One region of the Thermoanaerobacter sp. RKWS2 genome, then DNA from elsewhere that is predicted to be linked to it. Evidence: riboswitches for the same ligand, from Rfam matches in the RefSeq annotation. Region 1 holds a riboswitch; each other region holds the start of a gene.
What was found. Region 1 has a riboswitch for S-adenosylmethionine ahead of OEI98_RS10400 (methylenetetrahydrofolate reductase). Riboswitches for the same ligand answer to the same signal wherever they lie in the genome.
Positions count from the first base shown of each region.

Region 2: linked by a shared signal. The riboswitch ahead of OEI98_RS08635 (methionine ABC transporter ATP-binding protein) and the one ahead of OEI98_RS10400 (methylenetetrahydrofolate reductase) in region 1 are both predicted to bind S-adenosylmethionine.
Region 3: linked by a shared signal. The riboswitch ahead of metK (methionine adenosyltransferase) and the one ahead of OEI98_RS10400 (methylenetetrahydrofolate reductase) in region 1 are both predicted to bind S-adenosylmethionine.

Region 1 is NZ_CP110888.1:1,952,355-1,956,854, forward strand. Features, by position in the region: gene OEI98_RS10395 (homocysteine S-methyltransferase family protein) at 1-1,502, opposite strand, end outside; gene OEI98_RS10400 (methylenetetrahydrofolate reductase) at 1,516-2,427, opposite strand; SAM riboswitch class I at 2,491-2,595, opposite strand; gene glgP (alpha-glucan family phosphorylase) at 3,095-4,500, shown strand, end outside.
Region 2 is NZ_CP110888.1:1,621,000-1,625,499, reverse strand. Features, by position in the region: gene OEI98_RS08645 (MetQ/NlpA family ABC transporter substrate-binding protein) at 1-736, opposite strand, end outside; gene OEI98_RS08640 (methionine ABC transporter permease) at 764-1,417, opposite strand; gene OEI98_RS08635 (methionine ABC transporter ATP-binding protein) at 1,410-2,444, opposite strand; SAM riboswitch class I at 2,514-2,636, opposite strand; gene OEI98_RS08630 (GNAT family N-acetyltransferase) at 2,921-3,490, shown strand; gene thpR (RNA 2',3'-cyclic phosphodiesterase) at 3,506-4,054, shown strand; gene OEI98_RS15315 (NFACT RNA binding domain-containing protein) at 4,079-4,417, opposite strand; partial or broken gene OEI98_RS15080 (Rqc2 family fibronectin-binding protein) at 4,448-4,500, opposite strand, start outside.
Region 3 is NZ_CP110888.1:535,784-540,283, forward strand. Features, by position in the region: gene OEI98_RS02655 (phosphodiester glycosidase family protein) at 1-311, opposite strand, end outside; tRNA gene OEI98_RS02660 (tRNA-Pro) at 652-727, shown strand; tRNA gene OEI98_RS02665 (tRNA-Val) at 732-807, shown strand; tRNA gene OEI98_RS02670 (tRNA-Tyr) at 830-915, shown strand; gene OEI98_RS02675 (rubrerythrin family protein) at 1,053-1,556, shown strand; SAM riboswitch class I at 1,957-2,061, shown strand; gene metK (methionine adenosyltransferase) at 2,120-3,307, shown strand; partial or broken gene OEI98_RS02685 (ATP-dependent RecD-like DNA helicase) at 3,505-4,500, shown strand, end outside.

The DNA.
Region 1 (4,500 bases):
TCTTCTTTAGCCAATTTTATCGCTTCTAAAGTCTCAATTGCGGCCTCCTGCTCAGAAGAAACCGTCAGCACAATACAATCTATCAATATGTCCTCTTTAGGTATGCCATACTCTTCCGCTTTTTTTATAATTTTTTTCGCATTTTCAATTCTTTCATGCCTATCTTTGGGAAGCCCTTTATCTCCTACAGTAAGTCCTACAACACAAGCTCCGTATTTTTTGACAATAGGAAGCACTTCTTTTAAACTTTCCTCTTTTGCACTTACAGAGTTGATTATGGGTCTACCTCTTAAAATTCTTATAGCTTTTTCTACAGCTTTAATATTAGTGCTATCTATTTGAAGAGGAATGTCTACCACATTTTGTATTTCAGAAACTACTTTAGGAAGTAATTCTTCTTCGTTTACCCCAGGAACTCCCACATTTACATCCAATATTTCCGCTCCGCATTTTTGCTGTTTTATAGCTTCCTCTACTGCTAAACTCACATTTCCCGCCAAAAAAGCCTCACTTAACTTCTTTTTTCCAGTAGGATTTATACGTTCCCCTATAACCCTTAAAAGATAATTTTCACCTATGAAAACTGTTTTTGTATTGGAAGCTACAGCTGTAAATTTGTTGACTTTGACTTTTGGCTTTAAATCTTTTACAGCTTTTTTAACAAGTTTTATATAGTGAGGAGTAGTACCGCAGCACCCTCCCACTATAGAAGCGCCTTTTTCAACAAGTAAAGGAAAGAAACTAGCAAATTCTTCTGGTTTTAAGTCGTAAACTGTTTTGCCGTCGCGAATGACAGGCATACCTGCATTAGGTTGTGCAATAATAGGTATGCGAGAAACTTGAGACATTTTTTCCACTACACTTACCATTTTATCGGGGCCTGTCGAGCAGTTAACGCCAATGGCATCTAATCCTAACCCTTGTAAACTAACTACTACAGTTATAGGGTCTGACCCCATGAGAGTCCTTCCATCTTCTTGAAAAGTCATTGTACATATAACTTTCATGTTTGAATTCTCTTTAGCAGCAAGAATGGCAGCTTTTGCCTCCAGCATATCTGACATTGTTTCAATTAAAACAATATCTGCTCCCGCTCTTTCTGCAGCTATAACTACTTCTTTAAAAACATCATAAGCTTCGTCAAAAGTCATGTCTCCATAAGGGGTCAAAAGTTCTCCAATAGGTCCTATAGAAAGTGCCACAGGTTTATCTTTGGAAGCTTCTTTGGCAATTTTGACAGCCTGAGTGACAATATTGAAAACCTCATTTTCCAGTCCATATTTTGCTAATTTTATCCTGTTAGCGCCAAAGGTATTTGTCTCAATCACATCCGCTCCTGCTTCTATATAGGACCTGTGGATATCAAATACTACTTCTGGATGGGTTATATTCATATATTCGGGACACTCTCCAGTTTTTAAACCCCTCTCTTGAAGTTGTGTCCCCATTGCTCCATCAAAAACAATCACTCTATTTGAAAGTTCTTTAAAAATGTCTAACATTTTTAACCTCCATTTAATTCATCTGTACGTTATTTTCTGCAAAATCACAGACTAAATCATCGACTCTTGAAATTATTTCTAACACAACATTTGTACTCCCTAAAGGCATAATGTGAATTCCTGCAACTTCACTGCGTATCCGCTTTATAAACTCTACAGCTATGTTTATTCCCTCTTCTCTTCCTCCATCCTTTAGCCTTTCTAAAACTTTTTCTGGAATATCTATACCTGGCACTTTTTCATTTAAATTGACTGCCATTTTATAGCTTTTAAGAGGTAATATGCCTATCAAAAGTGGTACATTGAAATTTTTAATCTTTTCAATAAACTTAAATAAAATTTCCTCATCATAAACCGGTTGTGTTTGAATAAATTCTGCCCCTGCCTCTATCTTAACTTTAAGCTTCTCTAGTGCTTCATCCCTTAAATCATTTGGATTTGCAGTCGTACCGGCGCAAAATTCTGTTGGGGAATCTAATTTATTTCCATTGTAATCATAACCTCTATTAAAAGCACTGATAATCTTTAAAAGCCCAACAGAATCTACATCATATACCCCTTTAGCCTGAGGAGTATCTCCACGGGAAGGTTCATCTCCTGTCAAGGCTAGTATGTTTCTCACACCTAACGCATAAGCTCCTAAGAGCTCTGACTGAAGGCCTATCAGATTTCTGTCTCTACAGGTCAAATGAAAAATAGCTTCAATGTTTAAGTGGTCTTGTAAAAGGTGAGCGACTGCTATAGGACTCATCCGCATATTCGCCATAGGACAGTCCGTTATATTTAAGGCATCTACAATGCCTTTTAATTTTCTCGCTTCTTCAATAGTTTTCGTTATATCTACCCCTTTTGGCGTAGAAATTTCTGCTGTCACAACAAACTTCCTTTTCTTAAGTTTAGTACACAAATTTTCATTTTTCAACATCTACATCGCCTCCATTTTTAAAAATAAAAAAGTCTCTTCGCCAAAAGAAGAGACACCAAAACTCTCTCATCTTTCAGCGAAACGCTGCTGGAATTGGCACCAAGACGCATATAAAATGCCGGTTGCCGGGTTTCATCGGGCCAGTCCCTCCACCACTCTCGATAAGAGATTTTAAAGTATTAAATTGTTAAACTATTTAAGCTATATGATACTATGGATTAACTCCTATGTCAATAGAAATTTTTTTGTCCCTCTCTAAAGATTTTGCAGGCTTTTAACTTTTTTAAAATAAATCTGTAAATTTTTTATGTTATTTGCTATACTATAATTGTAAAGAATATAAATTTTCGAGAAAGGAATGTTTTGAATGTTCTCATCTCTTATTTTTGGTATCCTTTCTATTGGATCAATTATACTTTACGGTTTAATCTGGTGGAAAATTTTTGATAAAACTGGTTATGGAGGAGCATATGGTCTTTTGATGTTTATACCTATTGTGAATTTTATAATGCTTTTAGTATTAGCATTCACTGAGTGGCCCGTACATAGATATAAAAATTATCGAGCAATAACACTGTTTTTATTTTTAATACTTGTGCAAACACTTGCATAATGATTTTTTTAATATTATAATATACTTAACACTTGGAAAATGAGGAGGTTTAATATGGGTAATGAAAAATTACCAAGAGTAGCCTATTTCTGCATGGAATATGGCTTACAGTCAGATTTCAAACTATATGCAGGTGGCTTAGGCATTTTAGCAGGAGACCATCTAAAAGCTGCAAAAGAGTTAGGTATGCCTTTAGTAGGAATAGGCATACTGTGGAAACAAGGTTATACAGAACAACATATCGGTGAAGACGGATACCCCTATGATGCCTATCGCAATTACACACGTAAGTACGACTTTTTAAAGGACACTGGAGTAAAGGTAAAAGTAAAAATAAGAAATAGAAATGTGTATTGCAAAGTATGGTTGATAGACAACTTTGACAATGCTCCTCTGTATTTGCTTGACACAGATATACCAGAAAATGGGGACAGATGGATAACAGGTCAACTTTATGGATGGTTTGGTGAAGAAAGAGTTGCACAGGAAATAGTATTAGGCATTGGCGGAGTAAGAGCTTTAAGAGCTTTGGGAATTGATGTTGATGTTTATCATTTTAACGAAGGGCATGCAGTATTAGCAGCCATTGAGCTTATAAGAGAGAAAATGGAAAATCAAAATATGAGTTTTGAAGAGGCGTGGAAAGCCACAAGGGAAGAAGTAGTATTTACAACCCATACCCCTGTTAAAGAAGGAAACGAATCTCACGATTTAGAACTTCTCATGTACATGGGTGCAAACAATGGCCTTTCAATTGAGCAAATGGCTCAAATTGGTGGTGTTCCTTTTAATATGACAGTCGCAGGTTTGAGACTTTCTCGTATTGCAAACGGTGTCTCAAAACTTCACGGTCAAACTGCAAACAAAATGTGGCAACATGTTGACAACAAGGCTCCTATAATTTCAATAACAAACGGAATTGACAGAAACACTTGGGTAGATAAAAGGATAATAGAAGCCTACAACAAAGGTGAAGGACTTTTAGAAACTCATAATATTTTAAAACAAGAATTAATTGATTTTGTATATCAAAGGACAGGAGTTAAATTAGACGCTGACAAGCTTTTGATAGGTTTTTCAAGGAGAGCTGCTCCTTACAAAAGAAGCGACCTTATATTTACAAATGACGAAGTCATAGGTGATTATCTAAGGTCTAAAAAAATTCAAATGGTGTTTTCAGGAAAAGGTCATCCATTAGATGACGTGGGTAAAAAAATTGTCGCAAAATTAATAGAGATGACAAAGAAATATCCTGAAAGCGTAGTATTCTTAGAAGATTACGATATGACAATAGGAAAAATGCTTACTCGAGGCACTGATGTGTGGTTAAACAATCCAAGAAGACCATTAGAGGCCAGTGGTACCTCCGGCATGAAAGCCGCCATGAACGGAGTGTTAAATTTAAGTATTTTAGATGGATGGTGGGCAGAAGCTTGTATAGACGGAGTAAATGGCTGGCA
Region 2 (4,500 bases), 330 kb from region 1:
GTTCAGGCCTTGATTCATCACCTTTGCGAACTACCAGTACATTGACATAAGGGGAATTTGCTGATTCGATAAAGAGAGCATCCTTAGTGGGTACAAGTCCAGCTTCCAACGCATAGTTGGTATTTATTACTGCTGCGTCTACATCTGATAATACTCTTGGCAGAGTAGCTGCTTCCAACTCGGAAATCTTAATTTTTTTAGGATTTTCGACAATGTCATTTACTGTTGCTTTAATACCTGCATCTGGTTTTAATTTTATTATTCCAGCTGATTGCAGCAGTAGCAAAGCTCTTCCGCCATTGGTAGCATCATTTGGTATGGCAATAGTAGCACCTTCTTTTAATTCACTGAGATTTTTAATTTTTTGTGAGTATATTCCCATAGGTTCGATATGAACTTTAGCAATGTATGTTAAATTGAGATTATGTTCCTTTGAAAAGTCTTCAAGATAAGGAATATGCTGAAAGTAATTAGCATCTAATTCTTTTTCAGCAAGTTTTAGATTAGGTTGCACATAATCTGTAAACTCTACAATTTCTAAATTAATTCCCTCTTTCGCAAGTATAGGTTTTACGACGTTTAAAATTTGGGCGTGGGGCACTGGAGTAGCTCCTACTTTGATGGTTATCTTTGATGTGTCCTGTGTTTGGGATTGGGATGTTTGTTTTGCTCCACATCCTGAGATAAAAAGTGTTATAAGACTAAATAGTAAAACTACGGTTAAAATTTTTTTCACTTTAATTTCCTCCTTTTTAAATATAATTTACCGGTTCCTTGACAGATGTTTTACTAATATATCTCCTAGAAATTGAATTAGTTGTACCATAGCTACCAAAATTGCTACGGTATAAAGCATAATGTCGAGCATAAATCGCTGATATCCATATCTTACTGCTAAATCTCCTAGCCCACCACCTCCTATAACACCTGCCATTGCAGAATATCCTACTAAATTTATAGTAGTTATAGTAACCCCTGCTGCTATGGAAGGTAGAGCCTCAGGGATTAACACCTTAGTTATAATTTGAAAAGGCGAAGCTCCCATAGACTGGGCTGCTTCAATGACACCGCGGTCTACCTCTCTCAATGCTGTTTCGGTAAGCCTTCCCATAAAAGGGATAGCTGCTACAGAAAGTGGAACAATAGCAGCAGTGGTTCCTATAGCTTTTCCTACAAGCAACCGGGTGAAAGGTATAAGTACAATTAAAAGTATTACAAAGGGTACAGAACGGAAAATATTTACAATAGTACCTAGTATTTTGTTTAAAGGTTCGTTATGCAGTATCTGATCTTTGTCAGTTACCATTAACAGCACACCAAGTGGTACACCAAAAATTGTTGCTATGAGCGTTGATACCACTACCATGTATATAGTTTGCCACGTTCCGACCAGCAATAAGTTTATAGTTTCAGACATTTTCAATCACCTCCACGTCGAGTCCCAAATCTTTTAGATATTTTAAAGCAGCGTCTGTTTCACCGTTTTTGCCTCTTAGCTCAACTATAAGAGTACCGTAGGGCATACCCTGGATGTGGTCAATGTTTCCATAGAGAATATTGGTGTCAACATCAAATTTTCTTATAATGCTTGATATGACAGGTTCTGTTGTAATTTCGCCGAAAAAGGCAATTTTAATAATTTTGCCTTCCAAGTGTTCGTGGGACAAGTTTTCAATCCTATCTTTTAATTCCTTAGGTATTTCTGATAAAGTTACAGATTTTAAAAAATTTCGTGCGGTTTCTGTTTGAGGTTTTTTAAATACTTCAATAAGAGGTCCCTGTTCTACCACACGACTTTTTTCAATAACTGCTACTTTATTGCAAATTTGTTTAATGACATTCATTTCATGAGTTATGAGAACTATGGTGATTCCCAGCTCCCTATTTATATCTTTTAAAAGATTTAAAATAGAAAGAGTTGTTTCTGGATCCAGCGCTGAAGTAGGTTCGTCACAAAGAAGAACTTTCGGATCATTAGCCAGGGCTCGTGCTATGCCTACCCGCTGTTTTTGACCGCCTGAAAGCTGAGAAGGATAGTTGTCGGCCTTGTCGGAAAGCCCCACGAGCTCTAAAAGATTTTCTACTTTTTTATCGATTGTCCTTTTGTCCAGCCCGGCAATCTCCAAAGGAAAAGCCACATTGCCTCTGACAGTTCTGGATGATAACAGATTAAAATGCTGGAATATCATGCCTATTTTTTTTCGCATTTCTTTTAATTCAGAGGGAGAAAGCCGAGTCATTTCAACACCATCTATCTCAATTGAACCGGAAGTTGGCTTTTCGAGCATATTTATGCAGCGCAGGAGAGTACTCTTTCCAGCACCGCTCAGACCTATAATTCCAAAAATATCGCCTTTTTCTATGTTGAGGTTGACGTCTTCCAAAGCCCTAACATTTCCTGAAGCTGAATGATAAACTTTTGTAAGATTTCTAATATAGATCAAAGAAAAGCCTCCTTTCCCAAAATAAAAATAAAAAATCCTCTTCTGACAGTACGAAGAGGTTTTTAAATCCTCTTATCTGCCAGAACTCAACGTTCTGCAGGAATTAGCACCGTGCAGCCGCATGTTTAAAACTTTCGGCCACCGGTTGCCGGGTTTCATCGGGCCAGTCCCTCCACCTGCTCTCGATAAGAGTTTTTATTTTATTATTCACTTCAGCAATTTAATTAGATAATAACATCAACATAAACTTTTGTCAATAGGCTAAAAAGCAATTTGTCAATAGCCAGCGAAAATGTCATTGTTATCGCAATAATTAATCCAAAAGTGTCTACAATAATATACTAACACCAGTTATGCAAGCCTATGAAATGTTAAATAAACTTAGTGAAAAGCACACTGAACTTTTTAAAAAGGATCACTTTTCTTCTGATTTTTGTGCTATAATAAATTAAAAATTTCTTTGGAGGGTTTTGGTCATGTTAAAAAGTAATAGAATTGAACTTGTTCCATTTGAGAGCAAATATTTTGAAAAATTTGTAGAGTTTCGGAATAGTGATGATAGTAGAAATTTAACGATGCCGGGTATACCATATCCTGTTACAGTAGAAACTGTTGCAGAAAGGTGGAAAACAAAAAAAGATCCAAAAGAAAATGGAGAATTCGCTATAATACTTAGGAGCACAGGTGAATATATAGGAAATGTTTCATATAATAATGTCGACTGGAAAAATAGAAACTGTGAGATTGCAATAATGATTGGGGAAGAAAAACACAGAAATAAAGGCTATGGTACGGAAGCTTTAAATTTACTACTGGATTTTATTTTTAATGAATTAAATTTACATCGAGTAGAGTTAAGGGTTTATGATTTTAATGAAAGGGCAATAAAGAGTTATGAAAAATGTGGTTTTAAAAAAGAAGGGCTATTGAGAGAAGTAGTATATAAGCACGGTAAGTACATAAATGAATATGTAATGGGAATTTTAAAAGAGGAGTTTATTAATAGAAACAATTATTACCAGGAAAATAATAACAATAATAAGTGAACAAGGAGGATAATTATGAGAGCTTTTATTGGAATTGATATAGGCGAAAAAGCTATAGAGCAGATAGTGAGATTTCAGGAAACATTGAAAAATTATACTGTAAAAGGGAGATGGACTTATAAAGATAATTTCCACATCACATTAAAATTCTTAGGAGAAATAGAAGTAGAGGCTATTTCTAAAATAGAAGAAGCGGCAAAAGTTGCAGTAAAAGGCATCAGCCCTTTTTACATACGACTTTCAGAAGTAGGATTTTTTAAAGGTGATAAGGAGATGAGAGTTTTGTGGATAGGAACAGAAGAAAGTGAATTTCTAAATAAATTGCATCACAATATAGATAAAGAATTATATAAAATAGGATTTGCAAAAGATGAAAGAAAATTTACTTCCCACATTACTATTGCCAGAGACATACGTTTAAGCATTGACATAGAAGAAGTAAATAATCTTTTTGAAAAACAAGAGAAAGAGGCTATTTTAGTAGATACAATTTTTTTGTATGAGAGCGTTATACAAGAAAATAGAAGAAAATATATTCCTATATTTAGTGTGCCTTTAAAATAAGAAGTAAGATGCCTAAAAAGCATCTTACTCTGGATTTACATAAAGGGTCTTTTGGTTTGTATATATTACAAAACCTGGTTTTGCGCCAGAAGGTTTTTTTACGTATTTTTTTAAGGTATAATCAACAGGTACATTTGAAGAATTTTTCGCTTTGCTATATTTGGCGGCTAATTTTGCAGCTTCAATAAGAGTTGTTTCAGGCACAGATTTGTTATTTGTCTTTATTATGACGTGGGACCCTGGTATGTCTTTTGTGTGAAGCCATATATCGTTAGGATTTGCGAATTTTAACGTTAGATAATCGTTTTGAGTGTTGTTTTTCCCTATATATATGTCGAAACCGTCTGAAGATACTACATGCAATGGTTGAGAAAGAGTTTGCCGTGATATTTTTTTCTTTTGCTGCTTATGTATATACCCTTGTTCAGACAGTTCATTTTTTATTT
Region 3 (4,500 bases), 1.4 Mb from region 1:
ACAGCAGCCACAGCACCATAAGAATTTGCCATTTCACGCACTGGCATTCTATCCTTTATGCCAGTAGGATTGAAAATTACTGATACATCAGTATATTTATCAGTTAAGTCCACTTTTAACACGTTAATGTTTATCCATCCTTCAGTCGTAAAATAGGTTATATTTTTATGTACTACTCCTTTACTTAAATTTTGTGCAAATTCTTTTGCCTCAAGGATTGTATATGTATCGGCCTTTACATTTTGCATTGGAAAAGCTAAAAATAGTAGAAGAGAGCTGATGCATAAAGATAAGATTTTTTTAATTCTCAATTATATCCCTCCAGTTGGTTTTTATTGTGTTTTTACAGGTTAATTGTACCATTGCATTATTACAGGTGTATTACAAAAACATAAATATTTGGTTAATATATTATTATTTGCTGAGTAGATAAAGTTAAAACATTAAGCTTATCCTAAGGATAGAGTTAGTTTGAAGAAAAAATTCAAAAAATTCTTTGCTTCTATTTTAAATCAATTGATTTAAAATATGACGTATTCTTAAAAAATTTAAAGATTACAAGCGATAAATCAATAAAACGGCCATTTTTAAGCTTCTATGCCTATTGTGAAATTTCATTTTTTCTATTATAATTTATTTCGTCACTGATGTCGGGATGTGGCGCAGTTGGTAGCGCACGTGCTTTGGGAGCATGGGGTCGGGGGTTCAAGTCCCTCCATCCCGACCATTGTGGTCGTATAGCTCAGCTGGGAGAGCACCTGCCTTACAAGCAGGGGGTCATAGGTTCGAGTCCTATTGCGACCACCATTTTCAAAAAATTAAATATTGTGGAGGGATACCCAAGTGGCCAAAGGGGGCAGACTGTAAATCTGTTGGCTGTCGCCTTCGATGGTTCGAATCCATCTCCCTCCACCATTGAAAAAAAGACCGAGAGGTCTTTTTTTATTTTTCTCCTTCAAATATCTTGACATGGTAAAAAAGTGTAGTATAATATTATTTGAAAGAGAAAATAATTATTTATTAATAAAAATTTGATTAAGGAGGAATCTTTTATGAGAGAAATGACGAGACACAATCTTAGTGAAGCCTATGCAGGAGAGAGCCAAGCTCACATGAGATATCAAATTTTTGCTGATGTAGCTGAAAAAGAAGGCAAACCTAATATTGCAAGACTTTTCAGGGCTATTTCCTATGCTGAATTGGTACATGCCACAAATCATTATAAAACTCTTGGAGAAGTTGGAAATACAGTAGAAAATCTTGAAAAAGCTATAGAAGGGGAAACCTTTGAAGTAGAAGAGATGTATCCTGCTTATAATGCTGTTGCAGAACTTCAAGAGGAATCTGGAGCTAAAAAAAGCATACATTATGCTATTGAGGCTGAAAAAATACATGCAAAATTGTACACTGAAGCAAAAGAAGCAGCATTAAAAGGAGAAGATATAAAGATATCAAAAGTTTACATATGTCCTGTTTGCGGATATACCTCTGTTGATGTATTGCCAGAAAAATGTCCTGTATGTGGAGTTCCTGGAGAAAAATTTGTAGCATTTTAAATATAATTTTTTAAAGAAAAGAGCATGTTTTAGCATGCTCTCAGACTGTAGACAAACTTTCGTAAAGGAGATATTTTGCATAAGGAGCGACTTGTTACAAAGCGGTAACAAAACTTAGCAAGACCGAGGGTGGAGGCAGGGCCAAAGCCATGGATGGCGAAGGCGGGCACCTGAGGCAAGGAGGCCGATTGTGCCCGGTACCCTGCCGGAGCCCGAAGGTCGAGCTTTAGTTTTGTCGCTTTGGAACATCGGAGCGACGATGCAAAATATCTCCTTTGAATATTTTTTAACTTTGTCAACAAACTGAGAGCATGTTTTAGCATGCTCTTTTTTGATGCAAAAATATTTGACATAGTAGATAAAGTGTGCTATAGTAGACATCAGAAAATTTAATAACATGCTCTTATCAAGAGAGGTGGAGGGAAAGAGCCCGATGAAACCCAGCAACCTGTCCTATCGGACAAGGTGCTAATTCTCTCAGAAGCATGCTTCTGAAAGATGAGGGTATGGGCCTCTTCTTTTGGAAGGGGTTTTATTTTGTTTTTAAGGAGGAATAGAAAAAAATGCGTAGACTGTTTACATCTGAATCAGTCACTGAGGGGCATCCTGATAAAATTTGTGATCAGATTTCTGACGCAATATTAGATGAAATTTTGAAAAAAGATCCCTATGCCAGAGTTGCTTGTGAGACTGCTGTAACTACCGGTTTGGTTTTAGTAATGGGTGAAATTACTACAGATTGTTATGTAGACATACCGAAAGTTGTAAGGAAAGTAGTAGAAGAAATTGGCTATACTAGAGCAAAATTCGGCTTTGACGCTGATACTTGTGCGGTTATCACTTCTATTGATGAGCAATCACCGGATATTGCCCTCGGTGTGGACAAGGCATTAGAAGCTAAAAGAGGAGAACTTTCAGATTCGGAAATTGAGGCTATTGGCGCTGGAGACCAGGGTTTAATGTTTGGTTTTGCTTGCGATGAAACAGAAGAATTAATGCCTATGCCTATAATGCTAGCTCACAAGCTTGCAAGAAGACTGGCGGAAGTTAGAAAGAACGGGACATTAAGCTATTTAAGACCAGATGGTAAAACACAAGTAACAGTAGAGTATGAAGATGACAGGCCTGTGAGGGTAGATTCTGTTGTAGTATCAGCTCAACATGCACCTGAGATTGATCACGATACTATTGAAAGAGATATTATTGAACATGTAATAAAACCCATAATTCCCGAAAATATGATAGATAATAAGACTAAAATTTTTGTAAATCCCACAGGAAGGTTTGTAATTGGTGGACCTCAAGGTGATAGCGGACTTACAGGAAGAAAAATTATTGTAGACACCTATGGCGGATATGCAAGGCACGGGGGCGGAGCTTTTTCTGGTAAAGACCCTACAAAAGTTGATAGATCCGCAAGTTATGCTGCAAGATATGTGGCAAAAAATATTGTGGCAGCAGGACTTGCTAAGAAGTGTGAAGTGCAATTAGCTTATGCGATAGGTGTTGCTACACCTCTTGAAATAGGTATTGATACTTTTGGCACAGGTAAAATATCAGATGAAAAGATTTCGGAAATTGTAAAACAAGTTTTTGATTTAAGACCTGCAGCTATAATTAGGGATTTAGATTTAAGAAGACCTATTTATAGACAAGTTGCAGCTTATGGCCACTTTGGAAGACACGACTTAGACCTCCCATGGGAGAAAACAGACAAAGTAGATATATTAAAAAAGTTGGCAGGAATATAAATTTGAAAGCCCGGGTAAACCCGGGCTTATGGCATTTTTTATATATCTTTTTTAATGCCATAGAATTTATGTTTTGTAAACGCTTCGCTACCTTAATTATACCACAAAAATTGAAAAAAGAAATGAATTGGCTTTAATTTGCTTTAAATATAAGGTAAAATTAAATAAAGAAAAGAATTAAAACAGGAGAATCGGCTATGATTGACATAGAGGGTGTAGTTGAAGAAATAATTTTTAGAAATGAACAAAATGGTTATACGGTTTTAGAATTAAGTACCCAAGGTTTAGTAGTCACTGCTGTAGGTTATATGCCTTATGTAAACATTGGGGAAAGAATTAAAATTGAAGGAGAATGGGTAGAACATCCTGATTATGGTGAGCAAATTAGGGTTTTAAATTATGAAACCTTGGCTCCCACCACTTTAGAAGGAATAGAAAAGTTTTTATCTTCTGGCTTAATTCCTGGAATAGGTCCTATTACAGCAAGAAAAATTGTAAAAAAGTTTGGCGTTGATTCTTTAAATATAATTGAAACTGCACCAGAAAGATTAAAAGAAATAAAAGGTCTAAGCGATGAGAAGATAAAAAGAATTTGTGAAGCTTATGAAATGCAAAAGGGCATAAAAGAAGTGATGGTATTTTTGCAGGGGTACGGTATTTCCACTGCAATGGCTATAAAGATTTATAAAGAATACGGAAACAACGCGATTGAAATTATTAAGCAAAACCCTTACAGATTGGCTGACGATATATTTGGAATAGGATTTAAAACTGCAGACAAAATAGCAGAGAACCTAGGAGTTGACCCTCATTCTCTATATCGCATATCTTCTGGTACTCGATATGTTTTGATGCAGTATGCGGCAAATGGTCACACCTATGTGCCGAAAGAATTGTTAAAAAAGAAGCAGCAAGTTTGTTAGAAGTAAGCGAAGAAGAAGTAGAAGATTCTTTTGTGCTTTTAGTACAAAATGAAAAAATACATATTGAAACTTTTGAAGATAATACTGTAGGAATCTACTATATACCTTATTATATAGCTGAATTACACACAGCAGAGAGATTGTTTAACATGACGCTAATGGAAAATGAAGATTTAGGCTTAGATGTCCAAAAAGAAATTAGAAATTTTGAAAAAGAAACAGGTATTTTGTTGGCAGAAAATCAAAAATTGGCTGTAGAAGAAGCTGTTA